Regions from separate parts of the Ideonella sp. sgz306126 genome, predicted to be linked through region 1. Evidence: predicted binding sites of a transcription regulator. Region 1 holds the regulator's gene; each other region holds the start of a gene.
What was found. The regulator LexA, encoded in region 1, represses DNA repair genes until DNA is damaged. The targets are predictions, from matches to a motif close to ACTGTATNNNNATACAGT.
Positions count from the first base shown of each region.

Region 2: a site for LexA is predicted at 1,119-1,136, ahead of recA (recombinase RecA). Genes of this name have one in related genera too.
Region 3: a site for LexA is predicted at 2,185-2,202, ahead of imuA (translesion DNA synthesis-associated protein ImuA). Genes of this name have one in related genera too.
Region 4: a site for LexA is predicted at 1,174-1,191, ahead of AC0N04_RS14660 (PA0069 family radical SAM protein). Genes of this name have one in related genera too.

Region 1 is NZ_JBVYWP010000004.1:113,799-118,394, forward strand. Features, by position in the region: gene AC0N04_RS12980 (protein kinase domain-containing protein) at 1-875, shown strand, start outside; gene AC0N04_RS12985 (MFS transporter) at 947-2,263, shown strand; gene AC0N04_RS12990 (helix-hairpin-helix domain-containing protein) at 2,297-2,623, opposite strand; gene lexA (transcriptional repressor LexA) at 2,645-3,322, opposite strand; gene AC0N04_RS13000 (asparaginase) at 3,375-4,319, shown strand; gene AC0N04_RS13005 (organic hydroperoxide resistance protein) at 4,348-4,596, opposite strand, start outside.
Region 2 is NZ_JBVYWP010000002.1:213,674-218,269, reverse strand. Features, by position in the region: gene AC0N04_RS05365 (sensor histidine kinase) at 1-307, opposite strand, end outside; gene AC0N04_RS05360 (response regulator) at 350-1,021, opposite strand; gene recA (recombinase RecA) at 1,173-2,213, shown strand; gene AC0N04_RS05350 (RecX family transcriptional regulator) at 2,248-2,787, shown strand; gene sucC (ADP-forming succinate--CoA ligase subunit beta) at 3,083-4,243, shown strand; gene sucD (succinate--CoA ligase subunit alpha) at 4,315-4,596, shown strand, end outside.
Region 3 is NZ_JBVYWP010000003.1:491,061-495,656, reverse strand. Features, by position in the region: gene AC0N04_RS10715 (error-prone DNA polymerase) at 1-18, opposite strand, end outside; gene AC0N04_RS10710 (Y-family DNA polymerase) at 28-1,341, opposite strand; gene imuA (translesion DNA synthesis-associated protein ImuA) at 1,283-2,116, opposite strand; gene AC0N04_RS10700 (GGDEF domain-containing protein) at 2,249-3,415, opposite strand; gene AC0N04_RS10695 (methyl-accepting chemotaxis protein) at 3,444-4,596, opposite strand, start outside.
Region 4 is NZ_JBVYWP010000004.1:486,826-491,421, reverse strand. Features, by position in the region: gene dnaB (replicative DNA helicase) at 1-1,097, shown strand, start outside; gene AC0N04_RS14660 (PA0069 family radical SAM protein) at 1,228-2,334, shown strand; gene AC0N04_RS14655 (histidine kinase) at 2,341-2,952, opposite strand; gene AC0N04_RS14650 (tetratricopeptide repeat protein) at 2,965-4,596, opposite strand, start outside.

The sequences.
Region 1 (4,596 bases):
GCCTGATGGCGCCGCCGCAGGGCGAGGTGCCGCAGCGGCACCTCGACGCGCCCGAAGAACAGATGCGCTGGCGTGTGCGCGCCGCCGGCGAACTGGTGCAGGCCTTGATGGCGGGCGATGAACACCGCCACCGGGTGGCCGAGCTGTCGGAGCGCTACGCGCGTCCGCTGGGACTCAGCGCGCAGGCGCTGAGCGACGCGGTGCAGGTGGCCCGCGGGCATCTGGTCGAATTGGCGGCCGGCCTGGGCCTGGCACCGGCCCCGACGGCCCGTGCCCGCCGCCTGCTGGCGACCGAGCCGGCGGTGGTTGCGCCTGCGCTGCCGGCTGCCGCGGCTGCCTCCACCGCGCAGGCGCCGGGTGTCGCCCAGGCTTTGTTGTCGGCGGGTATCGCCGATGTCACGGCCAGCCTGGCGGGCGACAGCTTCAAGCTCAACGAAGTGCTTCGCATCATCCTGGAAACCATGTGGCGCGCGCTGGACTTCCAACGGGTCGTGTTCTGCCTGCGCGATCCGCGCAGCGGCGCGCTGACCGGCCGCCTCGGTCTGGGCGATGGCGTGGAGGCGCTGCGGGCGCGCTTCCGGGTCGAGGCCGGGGCCAGCGTGCCGGCCGACCTGTTCGCGGCGGCCTGCAAGAAGGGGGTCGACACCCTGATCGCCGACGGTTGCGCGGCCAGCCTGGCGCCCCGCCTGCCGGCCTGGTACCGCGAGGCACCGGCACGGGGCTTTCTGCTGCTGCCGATGATGATGAAGTCGGCCCCGTTCGCATTGATCTACGCGGACAGCGAGCGGGCCGATCTGCAACCGTCCGAGCAGGAGTTGACGTTGCTGCGGACGCTGCGAAACCAAGCCGTGATGGCCTTCAAGGCCTCGGCCTGACGGCCTTCGGCGGGGGGGCGTATGGCCCTGGCGTGGCGGCGCGCGCCAGGCGGTCGCGTAAGCTCGCCGCCATGTCCCTGAACCCTGCCGACCCGATCTCGACCCCATCGTCCCGCCTGCGCCTGCGCGACCAGGCCGATTACCTGAAACTGCTGATGGCCCGGCTGGCCGGCACCAGCGCCAACCAGATGCTGATGGTGGCGCTGGGCTGGCAGATGTACGACCTGACGCGCAGCGCCTGGCAACTGGGCCTGGTCGGACTGGTGCAGTTTCTGCCGGCCCTGCTGCTGACCTTGCCGGCCGGCCATCTGGTCGATCACCACGACCGCCGCCGCCTGCTCGCCGCCAGTCTGGGCGTGCAAGCCGTGGTGGCCAGCGTGCTGTGCGGCGCCAGTCTCGGCGACTGGGTCGCGTCGGGCCTGATCCTGGGCTTGTCGGCCGGCCTGGGCATGGCCCGCGCGCTGCAGATGCCGTCGGTGCAGGCGCTGACGCCGTCGCTGGTTCCCGAGGAACTGCTGCCGCGCGCGGTCGCGACCAGCAGTTCGGTGATGCAGGTGGCCATCGTCGCCGGGCCGGCGCTGGGCGGCGTGCTTTACGCGCTCGGGCCGGTGCTCGTGCGATCCGGCGCAGTGTCCGGCGATGCCGCCATGGCGGCGGCCCACCGGGGCGCCGCGTTGGTCTATGCCGTGTCGCTGGGGCTGCTGGTCGCGGCGGTGCTCAGCACCTTGCTGATCCGCGCCAGGCCGCGCGTCCAGCGTGCCGCCGCACCGGGGCTCGACAGCCTGACCGCCGGGATCCGGTTCATCCTGCAGCGGCCGGTCGTGCTGGGCGCGATGTCGCTGGATCTGTTCGCGGTCCTGCTGGGCGGGGCGACGGCCTTGCTGCCCATCTTCGCCAGGGACCTGCTGCACACCGGGCCCGCCGGCTTGGGCCTGCTGCGCTCCGCTCCGGCACTGGGGGCCGTCGGCGTGGGCCTGTGGCTGGCCCGCGCGCCGGTGGAGCGCCGTGCCGGACGATGGTTGATGGGCAGCGTGGCGCTGTTCGGCCTGGCGACGATCGGGTTCGCGCTGGCACGCGAGTTCTGGCTGGCCTTCGGAGCGCTGGCGGTCACCGGGGCCGCGGACATGGTCAATGTCGTGATCCGACAGTCGCTGGTGCAGCTCGAGACCCCGGACGCGATGCGGGGTCGCGTGGGCGCGGTGAACTCGGTGTTCATCGGCGCCAGCAACCAGCTCGGCGAATTCGAATCCGGCGCCACGGCGGCCCTGCTGGGGCCGGTCGGGTCGGTGCTGCTGGGCGGCCTGGGCACGCTGGCGGTGGTGGCGCTGTGGCTGCGCCTGTTCCCGGCGCTGCTGCGGCGCGATGGACTGCGCCCACCGCAGGCGTGAGCACGGCTGCCCGACCATGGGCCGCCGCGCGGGTCAGGCGGGCAGGTCAGGTCCGACCGGCACCTGGCCGTGCAACCGCTTGCGCTCCGGCGTGTAGGCCCACCAGGGCCGCGCCGGCGCGCCGTTCATGAAGTCGACGATGGCCAGGAAGGTGTCGAGCACGCAGGGGTCCTGACGCTTGCCGCTCAGCCGTTCGAGCTGGCGGTACAGCGCGAAGGCGTCGCGGCCGCGCAGGTCGGCGGGTTGCGCGATGCCCAGGCCGCGAAGATCCGCGGCCATGGCCGGGCCGACGTTGGGCAATTGCTCCAGGCGCCGGCAATCGCTAGCCCGGCTGACCTTGGGGCTCTTGATCGTTACCATGGCGTGACCGGGCCTGTCGCGTCAGATCAGCATGTGCTGCCGCACCAGCCCGACGGCGATGCCCTCGATCGAGAAGTCTTCGCGGTCGGGCGGCACCACGATCGGTTCGAAGTCGGGGTTCTCGGGCAGCAACTCGATGCCGTGGCGGCTGCGGTGGAAGCGCTTGACGGTGACTTCGTCATCCAGCCGGGCGACGACGATCTGGCCGTTGCGCGCGTCCGCGGTCTTCTGCACCGCCAGCAGGTCGCCGTCGACGATGCCTGCCCCCTGCATGCTCATGCCCTTGACCTTCAGCAGGTAGTCGGGCTTGCGCGGGAACAGGCTGGCTTCGAGCACGTAGGTCTGGTCGATGTGTTCCTGCGCCAGGATCGGATGACCGGCGGCCACCCGGCCGACCAGCGGCAACGTCAGCTGGGACAGGCTGGGCAGGGGCAGCATGTACTGTTTGCCGCGGGCCTCGTTGAGGGCGCGTAAAGTGCTGGACTGCAGGCGAATGCCGCGCGAGGTGCCGCCGATCAGCTCGATCACGCCCTTGCGCGCCAGGGCCTGCAGATGTTCCTCGGCCGCGTTGGGCGACTTGAAGCCCAGCTCGGCGGCAATTTCAGCCCGCGTGGGCGGTGAGCCGGTGCGGGCGATCGTGCTTTGCACCAGATCCAGGATCTGCTGCTGTCGGGCGGTGAGCTTGGGGCTTTCGATCATGGCGGGCTGAGGTTGCATCCAGTATCTGTATTTTTATCCAGACCTTCGAAAAATGCAAAACAATTCCGGCTTGATCGTCCTCCTCGGCACCGGCGGCACGATTGCGGGGACCGCGCGCGACGCCTCCGACAACGTCGGCTACACCGCGGGCCAGGTCGCCGTGGCCGACCTGGTGAGCGCGCTGCCGGCGCTGCGCGGGCGCGCGCTGGAGGCCGAGCAGGTGGCCCAGCTCAACAGCAAGGACATGGACCACGCGACCTGGCAACGGCTGGCCCGACGGGTGGCGCACCACCTCGCGCGGCCGGAGGTGGCGGGGCTGGTCATCCCGCATGGCACCGACACCCTGGAGGAGACGGCCTGGTTCCTGCAGCGCGTGCTGGCCCCCGCCAAGCCGGTGGTGCTGACCGCCGCGATGCGCCCCGCCAGCTCGCTGCAGGCCGACGGCCCGCAGAACCTGCTGGATGCCGTGACCGTGGCCGGTGTCGCCGGGGCCTGCGGCGTGCTGACCGTGCTGGCCGGCCGGGTGCATGGTCCGACGGAGGTGCGCAAGCTGCATCCCTACCGCGTCGACGCCTTCGGATCGGGCGACGCCGGGCCGCTGGCGGGGGTCGACGAAGGACGGGTGCAGCGCTGGCGCGACTGGCCGGCCGGCGAGCCGTTGGGGCTGGCCTGCGTGGACCGGCCGGTGACGCAATGGCCGCGCGTGGATGTGCTGGCCTGCCATGCCGGTGCCGACGGGGCGCTGGTGGCGGCGGTGCGGGCGCTGGGGGCCCGCGGCATCGTCGTCGAGGGCACCGGCAACGGCTCGGTGCACGTCGAGATGGAGCGCGCGCTGATGGCCGCCCAGGCCGACGGCATCCAGGTGCTGCGGGCCACGCGCTGCCAAGGCGGCAGCGTGGTCGGGGACCCGCCGGGCGCCTTGCCGTCGGCCGGCGCACTCACGCCGGGCAAGGCCCGGGTGGAGTTGCTGCTGCGCCTGCTGGCGGCCTCTCGCTGAGTCCGCTCGGCAGGCCGCCAGGTGCGACTCAGACCACGGTCAGGGTGACGTCGATGTTGCCGCGGGTGGCGTTCGAATAGGGACACACCTGGTGCGCCGCGGCCACCAGGCTCTCGGCGTCGGCACGGGCCATGCCCGGCACGCTGATCGCCATCGCCACCTGGATGCCGAAGCCGGCCGGGATCGGGCCGATGCCGACGTCGGCCGTGATCGACACCTCGTCCGGCAGCTTGATCTTGCGGCCTGCGGCGACGGCCTTCATCGCGCCGATGAAGCA
Region 2 (4,596 bases), on a different contig from region 1:
AGTAGACCCGGTCGACATCGTCGCTGCGCAGCAGCGCGGCCGCCGACTCGGACAGATGCAGGGGCTGGCTGCCTCGCGGCTGCGCGGCTTCCAGATTCATCTGCTGCGCGATCATCCGGGTCAACTGCGCCAGGTCGCGGTCATAAGGCCGCGCCGCGATGTTCTGCGCCACCAGCCAGGTCAGCGCCACGCTCATCGGCCACAGCAGCAGCAGCGGCGCGAGCATCCAATCCAGGATCTCGCCGAACAGCGAATGCTGTTCACGCGGGGACGAGGTGGCCGACGGCGGAGGAGGAAAGGCCCGCATGGGCTCTCAGCATAGCGCCCGGCGGATGCCGGGTGTCTCCGGTCACGTCGCGATCTTTTCCAGGCAGTAGCCCAGCCCGCGCACCGTGGCGATGCGGATCGGCCCCTGCTCGATCTTCTTGCGCAGGCGATGGATGTAGACCTCGATCGCGTTGTTGCTCACCTCTTCGCCCCATTCGCACAGGCGGGCGACCAGCTGGTCCTTGCTGACCAGGCGTCCGGCGCGCTGCAGCAGCACTTCCAGCAGGCTGATTTCGCGCGCCGACAACTCCACCATCTGCTCGTTGATGTAAGCCACGCGACCGGTGGCGTCGAAGCTCAGCGGGCCATGCTTGATGATGCTGGAGGCGGTGCCCAGCCCGCGCCGCGTCAGCGCGCGCACCCGGGCCTCCAGTTCCTGCAGAGAAAACGGCTTGGCCATGTAGTCGTCGGCACCCAGGTCCAGGCCCTTGACACGTTGCTCGACCGAATCGGCCGCGGTCAGGATCAGCACCGGCATCGACGATCCCCGGGCGCGCAGTTTGCGAAGCACCTCTAGACCGTGCAGGCGCGGCAGGCCCAGATCCAGGATGACCAGATCGAACTCGTGCGACGCCAGCGCGGCGTCGGCTTCGGTGCCGCTGCTCACCTGGTCGACCGCATAGCCGGCCCCGCGCAGGGAGCGCAGCAGGCCATCGGCCAACACCTGGTCATCTTCCGCAATCAGGATACGCATACTGCTTGTCTCCATGCACGACCCGTGCGGTGCAGGATCGGCCTGTTATTTATTTTGGGGAGCCCGTCGGAACGGCAAGGCTTGACGGCGTCAAACTACTGTACGAATATCCAGTTTCTGCCATAATCATCATAACCCTCAGGAGAACCGCATGGACGCCCAGACCAAGACCCTCAACCCCGAAAAAGCCAAGGCACTGCAAGCGGCGCTGTCGCAGATCGAAAAGCAGTTCGGCAAGGGGTCCATCATGCGCCTGGGCGAGGGCGAGGTGATCGAGGACATCCAGGTCGTGTCCACCGGTTCGCTCGGGCTGGACATCGCGCTGGGTGTGGGCGGCCTGCCCCGCGGCCGCGTGATCGAGATCTACGGTCCGGAGTCCTCCGGCAAGACCACGCTGACCCTGCAGGTGGTGGCAGAGATGCAAAAGCTCGGCGGGGTCGCGGCCTTCATCGACGCGGAGCACGCGCTCGACATCCAGTACGCGCAGAAGCTGGGCGTGAACCTGCAGGAGCTGCTGATCAGCCAACCCGATACCGGCGAGCAGGCGCTGGAGATCGTCGATTCACTGGTGCGTTCCGGCGCGGTGGATCTGGTGGTCATCGACTCGGTGGCCGCCCTCACGCCCAAGGCCGAAATCGAAGGCGAGATGGGCGATTCGCTGCCCGGCCTGCAGGCCCGCCTGATGAGCCAGGCGCTGCGCAAGCTGACCGGCACGATCAAGAAGTCGAACTGCATGGTCATCTTCATCAACCAGATCCGCATGAAGATCGGCGTGATGTTCGGCAGCCCCGAAACCACCACCGGTGGCAACGCGCTGAAGTTCTACGCGTCGGTGCGCCTGGACATCCGTCGCATCGGCTCGATCAAGAAGGGCGAAGAGGTGGTGGGCAACGAGACCCGCGTCAAGGTCGTCAAGAACAAGGTCGCCCCGCCGTTCAAGGAGGCCGAGTTCGACATCCTTTATGGCGAAGGCACCAGCCGCGAGGGCGAGATCATCGACCTGGGCGTGGCGGCCAAGATCGTCGACAAGTCCGGCGCCTGGTACGCCTACAACGGCGAGAAGATCGGGCAGGGCAAGGACAATTCGCGCGAGTTCCTGCGCGAGAACCCCGACATCGCCTTCGAGATCGAGAACAAGGTTCGCGCGGCCTTGGGTGTGCCGCTGCTGCCGTCCGAAGCCGAAGCGGGCTAGGCCTTTCGTCGCCATCGCTCAGCACGCTGGCGGTATGGCGCACACCCCGCCCAGCCTCAAGGCCCAGGCGCTGGCGTTGCTGGCTCGGCGCGAGCACAGCCGCGCCGAGTTGCGCGTCAAGCTGCTCGGCCACGCCAAAAAGCTCGCACGGCTGCAGCGCAGCGCCGTCGCGTTGGCCGCTGCGCCGGACGAGCTCGCGCTCAGCCGGGGTCGCGACGACGTGGCAGACGCCGATGTCGCCGCCGAGGTCGACGCGGTGCTGGACTGGCTGGCCCAGCAGCGCCATCAAAGCGATCCGCGTTTCGTCGAAGGCCGGGTGCATGCCCGGGCTGGGCGATGGGGGCAGGCCCGCATTCGTCAGGAACTGGCTCGTCACGGGGTCGAGCTGGACGCCGACACCGCCCGCCAACTGCGCGACACCGAACTGGAGCGCGCCCGGGAGGTCTGGCGTCGCCGCTTCGGTGTCCTTGCCACGCAGGCGCCCGAGCGGGCACGCCAGATGCGTTTTCTGGCCGCCAGGGGCTTCGCCGCCGATGTGATTCGGCGCATCGTGGGGGGGCGCGACGACGAGTGACGGCGCACCCGGTCCGGCGCGCCCAAAGCGATGCCGGGTGAGTCCGGATGCTGCAATGCAGCATGCGTGCTACAGTCAAAAACGCGTCGCCAGACGCGCCCCGGCATGCAGTGCACAGGGTGTAGCTGGCGCCTGCACCGCCGCCTGTCGCGACCGATCCTTCACGCCCCGTCAGCCTCACGCCAACAATCTGTCGCAAAATCGCGCGCCGGAAACACTGGCCTGGCCCGCCGGTGAGCCGCGGTTTGCGGTGATCCGCTCCCCTTTCGTCCTGAACTCACGAAAAGACCTCCCCATGAAGATCCACGAATACCAAGGCAAGGAAATCCTGCGCCAGTTCGATGTGCCGGTGCCCCGCGGCTACCCGGCCTTCAACGTGCAAGAAGCGCTGGAAGCGGCGCAGAAGCTGGGCGGCCCGGTGTGGGTCGTCAAGGCGCAGATCCACGCGGGGGGGCGCGGCAAGGGCGGGGGCGTGAAGCTGGCGCGCTCGATCGAGGACGTCAAGACGCTGTCGAACCAGATCCTGGGCATGCAGCTGGTCACCCACCAGACGGGCCCTGAAGGCCAGAAGGTCCGCCGCCTCTACATCGAAGAAGGCGCGGACATCAAGAAGGAGTATTACGTCTCGCTGGTCACCGACCGCAGCTCGCAGAAGGTGGCGTTCATCGCCTCCAGCGAAGGCGGGATGGACATCGAGGAAGTGGCCCACAGCACGCCCGACAAGATCATCACCGAGGTGATCGATCCGCTGGCGGGTTTGACCGCCGAGCAGGCCAAGAAGATCGCCACGGCGATCGGCCTGCCGGAAGGCTCGCATGCACAGGCCGTCGCGCTGTTCCAGAACCTGTACCGCTGCTACATGGAGACGGACGCGTCGCTGGTCGAGATCAACCCGCTCAACTGCGACAGCAAGGGCAACCTGATTGCACTGGACGCGAAGTTCAACTTCGACGCCAACGCGCTGTTCCGTCACCCCGAGATCGTCGCCTACCGCGACCTGGATGAAGAGGATCCGGCCGAGGTCGAGGCCTCCAAGTTCGATCTGGCCTACATCAGCCTGGACGGCAACATCGGCTGCCTGGTCAATGGCGCCGGCCTGGCCATGGCGACGATGGACACCATCAAGCTGTTCGGCGGCGAGCCGGCCAACTTCCTGGACGTGGGCGGCGGCGCCACTGCCGAGAAGGTCACCGAGGCCTTCAAGATCATGCTGAAGAACCCGGAGGTCAAGGGCATCCTGGTCAACATCTTCGGCGGCATCATGAAGTGCGACACCATCGCCGAAGGCGTGATCACGGCCTGCAAGGCGGTGAACCTGTCGGTGCCGCTGGTCGTCCGCATGAAGGGCACCAACGAGGACCTGGGCAAGAAGATGCTGGCCGACTCCGGCCTGCCCATCATCGCCGCCAACACCATGGCCGAAGCCGCGACGGCGATCGTCGCCGCCGTCGCCTAAGCATTGCGGACCGGCCCGCGCTGCACGCCAGTCCGGGCCGGCTCCCCACCGATCAGAAAGAAAGACAGACCATGTCCATCTTCATCAACAAAGACACCAAGGTCATCACCCAGGGCATCACGGGCAAGACCGGGCAGTTCCACACCCGCGGCTGCGTGGCGTATGCGAATGGCAAGAACTGCTTCGTCGCCGGCGTGAACCCGAAGAAGGCCGGCGAAGACTTCGACGGCATTCCCATCTACGCCTCGGTCAAGGAGGCCGCGGGCCAGACCGGGGCCACCGTCTCGGTGATCTACGTGCCGCCGGCTGGCGCCGCCGCCGCGATCTGGGAAGCCGTGGAGGCCGACCTCGAC
Region 3 (4,596 bases), on a different contig from region 1:
TTCGGGGATGCGGGCCATGGCTTGCCCTCACGCAAACACGCCGTGCAAATACCAGGCGCTGGCCTCGTTCGCCAGGCGTTCCTGGTAGATCCAGAGCACGCCGGCGCGCTCGCTCAGTGCGACCCAGTAGTCGCGCTGCACATGGGCCGTGGCGGCCGGCCCGCCATCGCCCAGGCGGTGCCACCAACCGCCTTCGACCCGGTGCGGGCCGGTCAGCAGGTGCAGCACGCCCTGGTACAGCGGCCGGTGCCCGCGCACCGCGAGCGGTAGCGGCTGCGGCAGGAGCCAGGTCGGCTGAGGCAGGTCCGGTGGCTCGGCGTTCTTGCGCGGCACGGCCCGGTCCGCCGGCTGCCAGTGCTGCATCCACTCCGGCCGGTGGTCTTCGGCGAGCACCGGGCACAGCACCCGCGCCGGCCCCAGCCGGGCGGCCAGGCGCTCCAGGACCCAGGACAGGGACTCGCCGCTGCGCGCCGGATCGGGCAACAGGGAACCGCTGGGCGGTGCCAGCGGCCGCAGCTCCAGCGCGTCGAGCATCAGGTCGCCGGCCGGTGCCTGCAGCTCGACCCGGGCCAGATGCTCGGCCAGCAGGCGGCACAGGTGCTCGATGTCCCGGGTCGGTTCGGCCGTGCGGAGGATCAACTCGCCGCCCTCGCCGGCCCGGCGGGCGCGCACCGAGTCATGCGCCCAGCGCAGCGCGAAGGCCGTGATGCCGGACTGCCGGGCGGCGAGCCAGCCGCCCATCTGCAGCAGCAGGCGCCGGGCGCCGAACAGCATCGCCGGGGCGTATTCGACGCGGCAGGGCAAGCTCAGCCGGGCCTGGAAGCGCTCGGGCAGCGCCACCCAGTCATGAACCTCGGGCTGCAGGCCGTAGACCTGGTCCAGGGCGGCCAGCAGCGCCGGGTCGAAGCGCCGGACGAGGCCGCCGCGCGGCAAGGCCCGCAGGTCGCCCAGCGTCCGGCAGCCCAGCCGCGCCAGCGTGGCCCGGTGCGGTTGGACGGCGCTGAGCGTCTCCATCGGCAAGGCCTCCAGCAGCACCGGCAGGGGCCGCCTGAAACCGTTCTCGATGCCGGCCCGCGCCAGCGCCAGCGCGGCCAGGCTGTTGGTTGCCCAGGCCACGGCCGCCACCCCCAGTTCGGCCCCTTCCTGGACCACCCGGTCGCGCAAGGCCCGCCGGCCGCCGAACAGGCGCACGCTGGCCTGCACCTCCATCACGATGGCCTCGTCGCGCAGCGCCACCCGGGGCGTGAACTGGAGCGCCCAGGCGGCCAACGCCTCGAGGGCGTCACGGGACGGCGGCGTGGCGTCGGGGCCGGGCGGGAGGGACAGCGCGGCCCACAGCATCGGGCACCTCGGCAGGAACACGGGAAGAGATCAAGCGGCTGGGCCGCTGCAGGCGCGGCGTCAGCACCGACGACAGGCCGCCGGGCACGCAGGGCAGGCGCAGCCAGCCGTCGTGCACCGGCCCGCTGCGCTTGAACACCTGCACCTGCACCGCCCAGTCGACATCGAAGGTCGCCATGACGCGCAGGGGCGCCGCCGAGGCCTCGCGCCGTGCGGTCGCCGGCCGGAGCAGGAACACCGGGCCGTCGCAGCCCTGCGCGCAGACCTGCAGGCGCCGGACCTGCTCCGGCCGCGCCTGAGGCAGCCAGGCCAGCAGCGCGCCGCAGGCCTGGGAGCGGACCAGTTGCTCGGTGCACCACAGGCGCTCGGCCAGGGTCTCGGCCTGGACCCAGACCAGGTGCCGGTCGTCGATGCCCGCATGCCGTAATCCCGGCAGGTGCGGCACCCTCGGCGGACCGACGACCACGACCTGCCCCCCGGCCGACACGACCCGGCGCAGCGCCGGCCCGAGCAGGCGCCACTCCAGCACCGCGGGCTGCGGGCTCAGCACCTCGGTGAGCGCGTTGCAGGGCCAACCGCCACCGGGCAGCTCGGGGTCGAGTGCTTCGAAGCCGCTCGCCACGACGGCCGAGCGCCGGGACGCCATCTCGCTGCCACGCCAGAGGGCCGACGCCAGTTCGGCAGGCCAGGCCGGCGCGGCGCGGCGCGGCGGGAAGGCCGGCGCCGCCGACGGGTCGACGCCTCCCGGCAGGGCGGTTGCCAGAACGGTTGCCATGGAGGGTTCGATCACAGGGTGGACACCGGAGGGGCCCGCGCGGCGCAAGACGCAAGACCGGGAACAAGACTGTACAAATATACAGTATTCCGATCTCGCCTCTCCCATCTCCGCCGGATCGCGGGCGAACGCTCAGGACGCGGTGATGGAGGGCACGTGCAAAGAGGACTCGGAGGACTCGGCCTGCAGGCCGGCCACCTGGTCGCGGCCGTCGGCCTTGGCCCGGTACATGGCCTGGTCGGCACGCATCAGCAGGCTCTGCAGATCGTCGGTCTGGCGGCCTGCGGCCAGGCCCAGGCTCGCGGTGAGGCGCACCCTTCGCCCGCCGGCCGCCTCGATGTCCAGCGCAGCGATCGCGCTGCGCAGCTGTTCGCCGACCGCCATCGCGGCGCCCGGCCCGGTGTCCGGCAGCAGCACGGCGAACTCCTCGCCGCCGAGCCGGCCGCAGAGATCGGAATGCCGCAACCGCGCCCGCAACAACGCCCCCACCGTGGACAGCACGAGGTCGCCCACCGCATGGCCGTGGCGGTCGTTGATCTGCTTGAAATGATCGATGTCGATCACCAGCGCGCACTGGGGCCGCCGGGACAGCCGGCTCTCGCAGAACAGCTGTTCGGCACGCTCCACGAAGGCCCGTCGGTTGTTCAACCCCGTGAGCACGTCGGTCCGCGCCGCGCTGACGGCGATCTCGTGGGCCCGGTCCAGCTCGTGCGTCAACCGGAACGCCGTCTGCAAGGCGTCGGACAGCACGCGCGTCGCTCGCACGACCGACCCGGAAAACAGCAGCGCCGCCACGGCCAGCCCGCGTTGCATCGCGGTCGGCTGGCACAGCAGGAAGACCGTACCCGGCAGCAGGACGATCGCCATGGCCGCCAGGGTCATCGAGCGGTAGGCGGTGTAGACCGATACCGCGCTGCCGGCCATCCCGATGGCGAAGAACAGCACGAGGACCTGCGTCAACGGATCGCCGCGGGCCATCAACACCAGCGCGCCGAGGCCCCAGACGGTGGAGGAGCTCAGCAGCGTGATCCAGTAGGGGCGCTCCCAGCGGTCCGGGGTGCGGTCGGCCTCGGGCGCACGCAGGTAGGCCACGAACACCGCCAGCCGCACCACGCTGCTGGCGGCCAGCAGCGCCAGCCAGCGGCTGATCAGGACGTGATCGACGGCCTCCCACAGCAATCCGCCCAGCAGGCAGGCACCGATGAAGCTGCCGAAATTGGCGATGAAGGACTGCCTGAACAACAGGCGCAGCCGGTCCAAGGCGACCCGGGCCTCGATCTGGGCGTCGACGTCACTCACGAATGCACCCTGGGGACGGCGGGCGCGGTCAACGGAACACGGCCACCGCCTCGACCAGATGGCCGGCCTGCTCGCGCAGGCTTTGCGATGCCGCCGCCGCCTGCTCGACCAGCGCCGCGTTCTGCTGCGTGATGTGGTCGAGGTGCGAAACGGCCTGCCCGACCTGCGCGATGCCGGCGCCCTGTTCGGTGGTCGACGAGCTGATCTGGCCGATCAGCCCCGAGACCCGCCGGACCTGGTCCACGATGTCGTCCATCGTCTTGCCGGCGTCGTCCACCAGGCGGGCGCCGACCTCGACCTTCTCGACGCTGGCGCCGATCAGGGTCTTGATCTCGCGCGCCGCGCCGGCCGAGCGCTGCGCCAGCGACCGGACCTCGGACGCGACCACCGCGAAACCGCGCCCCTGCTCGCCCGCGCGCGCCGCCTCCACCGCGGCATTGAGCGCCAGGATGTTGGTCTGGAACGCGATGCCGTCGATCACGCCGATGATGTCGGCGATCTTCTTCGAGCTCGACGTGATGTCGCTCATCGTCGCCACCACCTGCGAGACCGCCGTCCCGCCGCGCGTCGCCGCGTCGCTGGCCGAGACCGAGAGCTGGCTCGCCTGCTGCGCGGTCGCGACGCTGTGCTGGAGCGTCGCCGTCATCTGTTCCATCGAGGCAGCGGTTTGCTGCAGGCTGGCCGCCGCCTGCTCGGTGCGGCCGCTCAGGTCGGTGTTGCCCTGGGCGATCTCGTGGGTCGCCGTCTGCACCGTGACCACCTGCTGGCGGACGTCGTCGATGATCCAGCGGAACATCAGGCCAAGCTGGCTGATGGTGCGCATCGCCATGCCGATCTCGTCGACGCGGTCCATCGGCGTCACATCGCGGGCCGCGCCGGTGGCGACCCCCAGCGCCTGCCGCCGCAGCCATTCCAGCGGCCGGGCGAACTGCAGCTCGAAGATCCACGAGCCGACCGCACCCGCCCCGGCGCACAGGCCGGCCAGCTTCAGCAGATCGAACGACTTCAGGCCGAGCAGCGCGCCAAAGACGATGCAGGCCAGCACCATGGCGGCCATGGTGAGGCGGATGCGTCCGCGCGTGGACAGCATCTGCCGCCAGCGCTGCCAGGTGTGCAGCACCCCCTTGCGCACGACCAGGCTCTTGTGGAGGCGCCGGCCGCCGGCCCGTCCTTCGCGGATC
Region 4 (4,596 bases), 370 kb from region 1:
AAAGCGTGCCCAGCGCAGCGAATCTGCGCCGCTATGCCGAGATCGTCCGCGAGCGGGCGATCCTGCGCAAGCTGATCGCCGCCAGCGACGACATCGCCACCCAGGCCTTCAATCCGCAGGGCAAGCAGGTCTCGCAGATCCTGGACGAGGCCGAAGGCAAGATCTTCAAGATCGGCGAGGAAGGGCAGCGCACCAAACAGGGTTTCCAGGGCATGGACACCCTGGTGATGCAGTTGATCGACCGCGTCACGGAGCTGGCCGAGAACGGCGCCGAGGACGTCACCGGCGTGCGCACCGGTTTCTTCGAACTCGACCGGATGACGGCCGGTCTGCAGGGCGGCGATCTGATCATCCTCGCCGCTCGGCCCTCGATGGGCAAAACCGCCTTCGCGCTGAACATCGCCGAGAACGTGGCGGTGAACGAAGGCCTGCCGGTGGTGGTGTTCTCGATGGAAATGGGCGCCTCGCAACTGGCGTTGCGGATGGTGGGCTCGCTCGGCCGGATCGACCAATCCGGCCTGCGCACCGGCAAGCTGCGCGACGACGATTGGGGGCGGCTGACCGAGGCGGTGGACAAGCTGTCGAAGTCGTCGATCTACATCGACGAGACCCCGGCGCTGAACCCGGCCGAACTGCGCGCCCGGGCGCGGCGCCAGGCACGCCAATGCGGCAAGCTCGGCCTGATCGTGATCGACTACCTGCAGTTGATGAGCGGCAGCGGCAATGCGTCGGGCGAGAACCGTGCGACCGAGATTTCGGAGATCTCGCGTGGCTTGAAGGCGCTGGCCAAGGAACTGAACTGCCCGGTGATCGCGCTGTCGCAGCTCAACCGAAGCGTCGAGACGCGCACCGACAAGCGGCCGATGATGAGCGATCTGCGCGAGTCGGGCGCCATCGAGCAGGACGCCGACGTCATCATGTTCATCTATCGCGACGACTACTACAACCGCGAAGACTCCAAGGTGCCGGGGACCGCCGAGATCATCATCGGCAAACAGCGTAACGGCCCGGTGGGTGCGTTGCACCTGGCCTTCCTGAAACCGCTGACCCGGTTCGACAACCTGGCGCCGGATGCCCATATGGGCGGTGAATACTGAGGGCTCCTGATCCGGCCGTGTCTCGGCGGTCCGGCCTCCGACAGGGCAAGGTGTCGTCGCTTGCGGAGGATAGCGAACTGTATGAAAATACAGTATGCCTTGCCTCCCCCTCACGTCGCCTTCCGGATCCATGACGGCTCCCGCGGAGGCGTTGCGGGGACGCGGCACGAGTTGGGTCATCCCCCATCGATTCAGCGTTGACCAGCGCGAGGCGGTGGATGACGGCTGGGGCGGTGTCCAACAGGAGGTCCGGTCCTCATCGCTGTCGACGGGGACCCAGGTGATCGAAGAACGGGTCGCCTCGATCGTCAGCGGCAACGATTCGCCCGACATCCGCTTCGATCTCTCGATCAACCCGTACCGGGGCTGCGAGCACGGCTGCATCTACTGCTACGCGCGGCCGACCCACAGCTATCTGAACCTGTCGCCCGGACTGGATTTCGAGACCCGGATCGTCGCCAAGATCAATGCGGCCGAGCGCTTGCGCGACACGCTGGCGCGCGCGAGCTACGTGCCGAAGTCGCTCAACATCGGATCGGTGACCGATGCGTACCAGCCGATTGAACGGCGTTTGCGCATCACCCGCGGTGTGATCGAGGTGTTGGCGGGTTGCCGACACGCGTTTTCCATCATCACCAAGTCGGCGGGTGTCGAGCGCGACCTGGACCTGATCGCGCCGATGGCCAGGGAGGGCATGGCGCAGGTGTTCATTTCGCTGACCACGCTGGACCCCGCGCTGGCCCGTATCCTGGAGCCGAGGGCGACATCGCCGGCGCGGCGGCTGCAGACCATCCGCACGCTGTCCGATGCCGGCGTGCCGGTGGGGGTGAGCGTGTCGCCGGTGATTCCGTTCATCAACGAGCCCGAGATCGAGCGCATCCTTGCCGCCGCGGCGCAGGCCGGCGCGAGCAGCGCCTTTTCCATCGTGTTGCGCCTGCCCTGGGAAGTGAACCCCTTGTTCCAGCAGTGGCTGGAGCAGCACTTTCCCGATCGCGCGCGTCGCGTGATGGCGCGCATCCGCGACCTGCGGCAGGGCAAGGACAACGATGCCCGGTTCGGGACGCGCATGACCGGCCAAGGCGTCTGGGCCGATCTGATCCGTCAGCGGTTCGCGACCAGCACGCGGCGCCTGGGTTTGCACACCGATCGGCCAGCCCTCGACCTGACTCGTTTTCGGCCGCCGCGGCGCCAGCCGGTGGCCGGTGGTCCGGCAGACGCCCAGATCAGTCTGTTCTAGCCGGAATCAGGCCAGCCAGAGCTCGAAGCGGGCGCCGCCACCCGGGCGCGGCAACAGCCGGGCCCGGCCCTGCCGCGGGCCGCAGTGGTGGGCATGGCCAACGGCCTCGCACAGTGCCGTGCCCAGGCCGGTGGCATGGAGGGCCTGCGGGTCGACCGCCCCCGGACCGGGGCCGTCATCGTCGATGCGAAGAACCAGAAAACCGTCCAGTTCCAGCGCCTGCAGCGTGATCGTCTTCTGCGCGAAGCGGCCCGCATTGTGCAAGGCGGCATCCAGCGCCAGGCGAACCAGGCGGGCGTCGAAATACCAGAACGCAGGCGCGGCTTCGAGGCCGACCGCTTCCAAGTGGAGGTCGGGGTGCAACACCCGGCCGCGCTCGAGCAAGCTCAACAGCAACGCCAAAGGGGATTCGTCGCTCGCATGGACGCGCAATTCGGCGTCCGGGCCGTACAGGGTCAGAAACTGAATGAAGCGCTGGCGCAACTCGGCGCATTGGCGATGGGCGCTGGCCGCTGCGGCGGTTTCGGCTCGGGTCGCCAACGTCGCCAGGGTGGCTTCCAGTGCACCGAGTTCATTCTTCAGGTCGTGCACCACGAGTGCCATCAGGGCCGGACTCATGGCGTGCCGTCCTCACGCCGCAGCGCTGCTGGGGCGGCTCAGGGCCCCCAGCGTCTCGCGGAAATAGCGTTGCATCTGGGTGACCCGGTCATTGGCCGGCATCAGTTTTTCAAGACGGGTCAGGTAGAGCTGCACCCGCTCGACCACCGTGGCGTTGAGCGCCTTTTTCAGCCGCAGCGACAGGCAGTTCATCTGCGCCGCCTGAAGCAGCACGCCGGTGTTTTCGGGGTAGTCCTGCACAGCGGCCTCGATCGTCGCCAGCGCCTCGTCGATGCGGCTGTCACGGAACAAGGCTTTGGCCTCCTTCACCCGCGATTCCAGCCCGGCCGCGGCGGCATCGATGACCTGCGCCATCTTGTCCTCGTGCCCGGTGTCGCGCAGCGCCTTGCCGATCAACTGACGAACCCTCGGGTTCTCGTGGTCGGCACTGACCGCCTTCTCGAGCAGCGCCAACCCGGCTGCTTCATGCCCGGTGACCAGTTCCGCCTTGGCCAGCGCGATGGTGCCGAAGTCGGCCTTGGCCTTGCGCATGGTCTCGCGGGCGCGGCGCAAGGTCTGCTGGGCGCCATCGGCGTCGCCGGCGATGGCCTGGGCCTGGGCGCGGATCGCCAACGACACCTGTTCGAATTGCGGGTTGTTGCGATGGGCGCTCGGACCATCGCCCAACAGGGCCAGCGCTTCGTTGGTCTCGTGCCGGTCGACCAGGGTCTGGGCCAGGCTGAGCGTGTCCTGGGCCTGCGCCGTCACCGAATTGCCCGTGCTCTTGGTGACCTTGAGAAAGCTTTCCTTGGCGGTGTCGAGGTCGCCGTTGCGGTAGGCGCTTTCACCGACCAGCCGGTGGCGGCGCGCCGACGGCACCACGGTGGCCGCATCGCGCAGCACCCAAAGCGCCCCTTCGGGATCGCCCTGAGCCTCCAGCGCCTCGGCCATCACGTCGTAGGCGGCCACATGCTTGTCGCCGTCCTTCGAGTGGATGATGTCGTTGGCGATCATCTTGGCCTCCTCGAACTGGCCGGCGGCCTTGTGGGCCCGCGCCAAGCCCAGTTGGGCCCAGATCAGGTCGGACCGGGCCTCGAGCGCCTGTCGGTAGACCGCTTTGGCGTCCTCGTGACGGCCCAGTTGCAGCAGGGTCTGGCCTTTCAACTGCAGGGCCTGCATGAACCAGCGATCCTTGCGGGCCAGCAAGGCGTCGCATTCGCTCACCGCGCCGGCCAGATCGCCTCGGCGCTGGCATTGGCTGACGCGCTGCAGCACCTGCCGCTTCTCCAGCATGAGTTTCAGGCGGTCACCGATGTCGACCGCGGTGATCGGCTTGAGCAGGTAGGCGTCGGGTTTGTGTTCGGTGGCCGACGCGACCGAGCCGTAGCCGCTCTCGGCCGTGATCATGAAGAACAGGCAGTCGGCAGGCAACAGGTCGAGGTCGCGCAGGTGTTCAAAAAGCTGCTGGCCGTCGGTTCGATGGTTCAGGTTGTAGTCGCACAGGATCAGCCCGTAGGGGCGGCTGCGGATCAGGCGCAGGGCGTCGTCGGCGGTGGTGGCCGAATCGATCTTGCCGATGCCCAGAGACGTCAACTGGCCGCGCAAGGTGGTCTGCTGCACCGACATGTCGTCGATGATCAGGGCATGCAGGCTCGAATAGGGGGT